DNA from 2 places in the Kurthia populi genome. Region 2 is predicted to be linked to the other one. Evidence: predicted binding sites of a transcription regulator. Region 2 holds the regulator's gene; the other holds the start of a gene.

Region 1 (4,242 bases), on a different contig from region 2:
CGCAATGATTTATGCCCATGTGGTAGCGGTAAAAAATATAAAAACTGTCACGGTGCAGTTGAAGAATAAGAGATCGTCGGAAATAGGGCTGTGAGTTCCATTGATCACAGTCCTATTTGTGATTTTACAAACGGGAGGACAACGACATGCTAGAATTATCAGATATACGAAATGCGCTAGATGCCACTGCAACAAAAATTGAAGACTTTAGGGGGTCTCTTTGACTTAGAAAACAAAGAGTTCCGTATTCAAGAAATGGATGAAATTATGTTGGACCCATCCTTTTGGGATGACCAACAAAAAGCGCAAGCTATTATTAACGAATCAAAGGGCTTAAAGGAAGTAGTGAATGAATTTTACTCACTTGAATCTGACCAGGAAGAGTTAGAGATGACCTTGGAATTATTAAAGGAGGAGCCAGATGAGGAGCTATTAGCTGAAGCTGGTGAATCCCTTGATACCTTCAAAAATCGTGTGGATGAATTTGAACTACAAATGCTTTTAAGTGATCCATATGATAAAAATAATGCGATTTTAGAATTACATCCAGGTGCTGGTGGTACAGAGTCTCAGGACTGGGGAACGATGCTACTGCGCATGTATACGCGCTGGGCAGAGCAGCATGATTTTAAAGTGGAAACATTGGATTATTTGCCGGGCGATGAGGCGGGACTGAAATCTGTAACGCTCGCAATCCGTGGACATAATGCATACGGCTATTTAAAAGCAGAAAAAGGCGTGCATCGTCTTGTACGTATTTCGCCGTTTGATTCAGCAGGTCGTCGTCATACGTCATTCGTGTCATGTGATGTGATGCCAGAATTTACAGATGAAGTGGTCGTGGATATTCGTACGGAAGATTTGAAAATTGATACTTACCGTGCATCAGGTGCCGGTGGTCAGCATATTAACAAAACAGAATCAGCTGTGCGTATTACACATATTCCAACAAATACAGTTGTCTCTTGTCAGGCAGAGCGCTCACAAATTAAAAACCGCGCGAAAGCAATGAGTATGCTGCAGGCGAAATTGTATCAATTGAAGCTAGAAGAAAAACAAGAGCATCTTGATGAAATTCGTGGCGAACAAAAAGAAATTGGCTGGTCAAGTCAAATTCGCTCGTATGTCTTCCACCCATATTCGATGGTGAAAGATCATCGTACAAATGTGGAGACAGGGAATGTACAAGCGGTAATGGATGGCGACATCGACCAATTTATTAATGCATATTTACGTATGCAAATGGCTTAACTAGTAGTAAAAAGGCTTGGAACGAACTAGGTTCCAAGCCTTTTTTCATTGGTCGACGGGCAGTAGCATATGAAGCGCTACTTCACCGTAAAATAATGGGGAGTACATCGAATTGAGTTGTTCAAAGTTTAACGTTCGAAAGTATTTGTCGATGGCATGAGCATGTGAAATTTGTGTACGTAAGCTGTGATAAGAGAGATTGAGGGTATGTGTTTCGCCGTTGGAGAGCTGAATGTCACATTCATTGAAGATGGCCGGGGTATAGTTTTGAATGGCATCAAAGACGACCCATTGTGTGTGACTATTGGAAGGAGATGCCGTTGGAATTAAAATCATCGGCTGCACGGCACCTAAACCGATGGGCAGCTTTTTCGTTCCTTTTGTAATTTCTTTCGATAATAAAGTAGAGGACTGAATGGATGTACCGTATAGCGCACAGGCACGGGATACGACACGTTTGACAGAGGCGTGCACGACATATTTTCGGTGACGCTCATGCACCACGGTACAGCGCTGACCTTTCCAGAGACGAGGTTCGAGTAACATTAAGTCTTTTGACACAGTGTAATGTTGTAACTCCATAATTTTTAAATTCATTATGAGCAAAACTCCTTCCTTCTACGAGCTAATTCAATTATATACGGGAAATGGTAACGTTTTCAATACTATATATTTATGTTTTTTACATAAAATACCTTATATTTATACGAAATATTCAGAAATTTTATGTTGAAATGTGAATGTCAGATGGTATATAATGAAAAAAAGGTATAGAGGTGATGACATATGGAATACCGTTCTATTAAATCAAACGATTCAAATCACTTAGGCCAGGGGTTGCAAGGTAAGGAATTACTGAACGACATTTACTTAGATTTATTTTTAAACCATGTACATGCAGATCAATACGAGGAATACTATATGCAGAAAATCGATGACGCATTAGATGCTCGTGATGAGGAACTGTTTATGCAATTAACAACTGAATTAAATGCGCTACGTGCGTCCGTATAAATAATAAAAGCATCCATCTCGTATGGGTGCTTTTATTTGATTGCTTTGAAAACGTATGTTCGGCTTTTTCGGAAGAAATATGATACACTGTACGTACGAGATTTTGACGAGGAGGGACATCGATGGATTTTGATTTACAAGCGCCTTATAAACCGAGTGGTGACCAGCCACAAGCTATCGCGGAATTAGTAGAAGGTGTTCATGAGAATAAACGCTATCAAACATTGTTAGGTGCGACGGGTACAGGGAAGACGTTTACTGTATCGAATGTTATTCAAGAAATTAAAAAGCCAACGCTTATTATTGCGCATAATAAAACATTAGCTGGGCAGCTTTACAGTGAGTTTAAAGAGTTTTTCCCAAATAATGCGGTGGAGTATTTTGTTAGTTACTATGACTACTATCAGCCGGAAGCGTATATGCCCCAAACGGATACGTATATCGAAAAAGATGCGAGCATTAATGATGAGATTGATAAATTACGTCACTCTGCCACATCTTCTTTATTTGAACGTGAGGATGTCATCATTATCGCATCGGTGTCGTGTATTTACGGCTTAGGGTCACCAGAGGAGTATAAGGAAATGGTGCTATCACTGCGCCCTGGCATGGAAATCGAGCGTAATCAATTATTGCGTAAGCTCGTAGACATTCAATATGAGCGCAATGATATCGATTTTTCGCGCGGGAAATTCCGTGTGCGCGGCGATGTTATCGAGATTTTCCCGGTGTCACGTGATGAACAATGCATTCGGGTGGAATTTTTCGGTGACGAGATTGACCGTATTCGAGAAATTGACGCATTGACAGGTGAAGTACTTGGCGACCGTGAGCATATCGCTATTTTCCCAGCATCTCACTTCGTTACGCGTGATGAAAAGTTACAAAAAGCGATTAAAAATATCGAGGTAGAGCTTGAAGGTCAGCTAGCGACAATGCGCGAAGAAGGGAAATTATTAGAGGCACAGCGTCTTGAGCAGCGTACAAATTATGATTTGGAAATGATGCGTGAAATGGGCTTTTGCTCAGGAATCGAAAACTATTCTCGTCATTTAACATTACGCGAGGCAGGGGCGACGCCGTACACATTACTCGATTACTTCCCAGATGATTTTTTACTCATTGTCGATGAAAGTCATGTTACATTACCGCAAATTCGAGGTATGTATAATGGTGACCAGGCGCGTAAAAAAATGCTTGTCGATCACGGCTTCCGTTTGCCATCTGCGATGGATAACCGTCCACTACGCTTTGAGGAATTTGAGAAGCATATTCACAATGCGATTTTCGTTTCAGCAACGCCAGGCCCATTTGAATTAGAGCATACACCAGAGATGGCACAGCAAATTATTCGTCCAACAGGCTTACTAGACCCAGAAATCGAAGTGCGTCCAATTGAAGGCCAGATTGATGATTTAATCGATGAAATTCAAGAGCGTATCGCGAAAAATGAACGTGTATTAATTACGACATTAACGAAAAAAATGTCTGAGGATTTAACGGATTATTTAAAAGAAATGGGCATCAAAGTACAGTATTTACACTCTGAGGTTAAAACGCTAGAGCGTACAGAGATTATTCGCGACCTGCGACTAGGTACGTTTGACGTGTTAGTCGGCATTAATTTACTACGTGAAGGGCTCGACATTCCAGAAGTGTCGCTTATCGCCATTTTAGATGCTGATAAAGAGGGCTTCCTACGTTCTGAGCGCTCTCTTATCCAAACGATTGGTCGCGCAGCGCGTAATTCCAACGGACATGTCATTATGTATGCAGATAAAATAACAGATTCGATGCAAAAGGCAATGGATGAAACAGCACGTCGTCGTACGATTCAGATGGCTTACAATGACGAGCATGGTGTGACACCAACGACAATTCATAAGGAAATTCGTGATGCGATTCGCGCGACGAAAGTGGCCGAAGAGGTCGATAAATATATGTCAAATAAAAAATTAACGAAAAAAGAACGCGGCG
Region 2 (4,242 bases):
GCCTTTACACCTTTTTTACGTAGTACCTTATCGTATTTCGCAATGGCCTTTGCAGGATCTGTGAAGCTAAGATTTTTCGTATGTGTCGGCATAATTAATTGCTGTACATATGGGTCAACAACGCCGATAAAACCAACTTTTACACCATTAATCGTTTTAATTTCATATGGTTTAAAGCCAGAAATCGTTTTTTTCGACTTTTTATTGACGACATTTGCCGCTAAAAGCGTTGTGTTACTTTTTTCAATTTTATAACGACTTACAAGATCATAATTTGGTGTATCATATGTGGCTTTTTTTCCTTGAATCACGCGTAAAAATTCGTCTAAACCGTCATTTAATTCATGATTCCCAATGACACCAAGTTGGAAATTCATCGCATTTAAAATCGAAATGGTTGGATGATCTTGAAGCAAGCTAGAAATGGCAGGGCCACCACCTAAAATATCACCTGTATGTACAGAAATTGAGTTTGTATTGGCTGATTTTAAGTTATTTGTTTTCGCAAATGCTTGTTTTTCTTTTGATAAATTGTAAGCAAGAGAAGCCATGCCACCAATTGTTTTTCCTGCACTATTTGTATACGTGCTATCAATGTATCCGTTTAGGTCATTAATCCCTAAAAATTGTACAGGTACGTTCTTTGCTGTTGTTTTGGCATCAGCAGTTGTTGATAATGCACAGAACAGTGCGGCTGTCGCACTTAATGAAACTAGAAATTTCGAACGAATAATTCTAAAGTCCTCCTTATAAATTGTGTTATAGTGATAAAATAATTATGATTCAATATTTTTATTTTCACAATTATGATTTTAAATACATTTAAAAAAAGGAATTAAATGGAATTTTCAGTCCTGGTATATCGTCACAAATTGACCATAATTTAATAAGCAGGAGACGTATTTAACTAGCATGTTAGCGACAAGCATATAATAATAGAAGGTAGAAATAATCGTGTGAGAGGAAGCATTGAATTGACGACATGTTTAACGGCAGCGCCGGTAGTGAAAGTGTTTTTGGGGAATGAAGAAATTGGGGAGGTTCGATTGAAGCAGGAGCATCCGTTTTTAATGAAGGGACAGCGAACGTATCATGCTATTTATGAAGTGATGACGGCTAAACAACAGCTCATCGGAACTTTTCAGCCACATTTTATGGCAGTAGCGAAAGGTTATGAGCTCGTGTTACCGACATATGGCACCATCCTAGATACGACAACCATACGAGAGGGTTATTGTGCATCGATTCGCGGGACGACGTATGAAGTCCGCAGAGGACAACAAGTCTTTGAGTTTGTGATGGATAATTGTGTGAAAATGATGATAGAGGTGACGCATGTGATTCGATTAACCGCATTAGAAGAAGTAAGTGATGAGGAGCAATTAATCGTAGCCATGATTGCGATGAAGTTAGCTGCTACATAGAGTGGGAGAGGCGGAGACATTCTAGCCTCTTTTTTTGCGAAAGAAAAAAGAAGAGACTGACATGTCAATCTCCTCCTTATGACGAAATCATAAATGATTGTTACATCACTGTACGATATAAGCCAACTACTTTACCTAAAACAGAAACCTTTTCAACGATGATTGGCTCCATTGTGGCGTTTTCAGGTTGTAAGCGGAAGTGGTGCTCTTCTTTATAGAAGCGTTTTACTGTTGCTTCATTTTCTTCTGTCATCGCGACAACAATTTCACCGTTATTTGCAGATGATTGTTGTTTGACGATAACATAGTCACCATTTAATATGCCAGCCTCGATCATCGAATCGCCCATAATCTCAAGCATGAAAATATGGTCATCTGATGTCGCGTAAGACGATGGAATAGGGAAGTACTCCTCAATATTTTCAATTGCAGTTATCGGCATACCAGCCGTTACTTTTCCTACAAGTGGCACATGGAGTACGTCTTTTTTCTTAACGGCTTCATCCGCTGTATCTAATACCTCAATAGCACGTGGCTTTGTTGGGTCACGACGAATTAATCCTTTACTTTCTAAACGAGCTAAATGCCCATGCACAGTTGAACTAGATGCTAGTCCAACAGCCTCACCGATTTCACGTACAGAAGGTGGATACCCTTTTGTGCGGACCTCTTCTTTAATAAAAGCTAAAATGTCTTCTTGTCTCTTTGAAACTTTTTTCATTTTTTTCACCTCACCTAGTCTATACCTATCGTACTCCGAGTATAACAAATGCGAACAAACAATGCAAACATAAGTTCGAAAAAAATAGTTGACACGAATGTTTGTTCGTTTTAAAATAAGAACACATATTCCGAACGTATATTCGAAAGGGTGATTTTCGTGATAAAGTGGATGAAGAAAAATGGTGCAACAGCCGGTATATCAGCGATTGTAGTATGGAGTATGCTTCTAACAATACATGGACTTTTCGATACAACAGATTTTGGCATAATTCAAGTCGAAGATGGCGATACGCTGTGGACATTAGCGGAGCGTTATAAAGGCGATATGGACCGAGAAGATTGGATTTTATCAGTGAAGCGTGAAAATGCCATTTACGAGGACCGTCTATATGTCGGCGATGAGTTAAATGTGCCAAATGGCCACCACAACATAGAGCAAATCGAAGTCGCAACAAATAAATAAAGGCGAAATGCTTGCGTTTAGACCAATTTTTTCATACCTTTGTAGTAGTAGTATATGAAGGGAAGAAAAAATATGTTACCACAAGCAAAAATTAACCGCATCAATGCATTAGCGAAAAAGAAAAAAGCAGGTACACTAACACAGGAAGAAGCAAAAGAACAATCAGCACTTCGTCAAGAATACTTGCAAGCTTTCCGCGGCAATATGCGTCGTACAATTGAAAATGTTCGTGTCATGGACCCAGAAGGGAATGACGTCACACCGGACAAATTAAAACAAGTACAAGAAATCAAATCAAAATTAAATCGTCTTAACTAATGAATTCAGCAGCCGTTGTCAGACGTCTGCTGTTTTTTAATTCCTAGTTAGAAAAAAATTGAGTGATGTAATATTTTGAAAATTGGAATATTTTTTCATAGCGCTTACAATTGATTGAAAAATCATTGTATTCTTTACCAATTTTGACTAGACTGTAGGTAGTACAATATTTTGCTTATTTTAGAAAGGATGTCTATATTACAATGACGCAACAAGCAGATCAGTTAGCAATTAATACGATTCGTACTTTATCAATCGATGCGATTGAAAAAGCAAACTCAGGTCACCCAGGTTTACCAATGGGTGCAGCACCAATGGCTTACACGCTTTGGACAAAACAAATGCACCATAACCCTAAAAACCCAACTTGGTTCAACCGCGACCGTTTCGTTTTATCAGCAGGTCATGGTTCAATGTTACTTTACAGCCTTCTTCACTTAGGTGGCTACGGCCTTGAAATGGAAGAAATCAAAAGCTTCCGCCAATGGGGTTCTAAAACACCAGGTCACCCAGAATACCGCCACACAGCAGGCGTAGAAGCAACAACAGGTCCATTAGGTCAAGGGATCTCAATGGCCGTTGGTATGGCAATGGCTGAGGTACATTTAGCTGCAACATACAACAAACCAAACTACAATGTTGTCGATCACTATACATTCGCACTTTGTGGCGATGGTGATTTAATGGAAGGTGTTTCTGCAGAAGCAGCGTCACTTGCTGGTCACTTAAACTTAGAAAAACTGATCGTTTTATACGATTCAAATGACATCTCTTTAGATGGTGATTTAAATAAATCATTCTCTGACAAAACAGCAGATCGTTTCAAATCTTATGGCTGGAACTACATTTCAGTAGAAGACGGTACAGATGTTGAAGCAATCAATACTGCAATCGAACAAGCAAAATCACATAAAGGCCAACCAACTTTAATTGAAATCAAAACAGTTATTGGCTTTGGTTCTCCAAACAAATCTGGTAAATCAGATTCTCATGGTGCACCACTAGGCACGGACGAAGTAAAATTAACAAAAGCAGCTTACGGCTGGGATGGCGAAGATTTCTTCGTACCAGAAGAAGTATATACAACATTCAACGAAGCAGCTGAAGTAAATGGCGCACAAGTAGAAGCAAAATGGAATGAATTACTTGCAGGTTATAAAGCGGAATTCCCAGAACTTGCGACGCAATTTGAAAATGCCATCGCTGGTAAATTACCAGAAAACTTCGATGCAGATTTCCCTGTATACGAAGCTGGTAAATCAGTAGCGACACGTTCATCTTCAGGTGAAGTAATCAATGCTATCGCAAAAGCTG

The links. The regulator LexA, encoded in region 2, represses DNA repair genes until DNA is damaged. The targets are predictions, from matches to a motif close to CGAACATATGTTCG.
Region 1: the regulator LexA is predicted to act here: its motif matches at 2,314-2,327, upstream of uvrB (excinuclease ABC subunit UvrB).

What each region holds. Positions count from the first base shown of each region.
Region 1 covers NZ_JBHUOR010000142.1:58,816-63,057, forward strand. The annotation lists gene secA (preprotein translocase subunit SecA) at 1-69, shown strand, start outside; one part of gene prfB (peptide chain release factor 2) at 147-221, shown strand; one part of gene prfB (peptide chain release factor 2) at 223-1,251, shown strand; gene ACFSY7_RS19395 (competence protein ComK) at 1,297-1,848, opposite strand; gene ACFSY7_RS19400 (IDEAL domain-containing protein) at 2,038-2,265, shown strand; gene uvrB (excinuclease ABC subunit UvrB) at 2,388-4,242, shown strand, end outside.
Region 2 covers NZ_JBHUOR010000033.1:14,124-18,365, forward strand. The annotation lists gene ACFSY7_RS05960 (5'-nucleotidase C-terminal domain-containing protein) at 1-551, opposite strand, end outside; gene ACFSY7_RS05965 (hypothetical protein) at 975-1,424, shown strand; gene lexA (transcriptional repressor LexA) at 1,525-2,145, opposite strand; gene yneA (cell division suppressor protein YneA) at 2,305-2,610, shown strand; gene ACFSY7_RS05980 (DUF896 domain-containing protein) at 2,683-2,928, shown strand; gene tkt (transketolase) at 3,132-4,242, shown strand, end outside.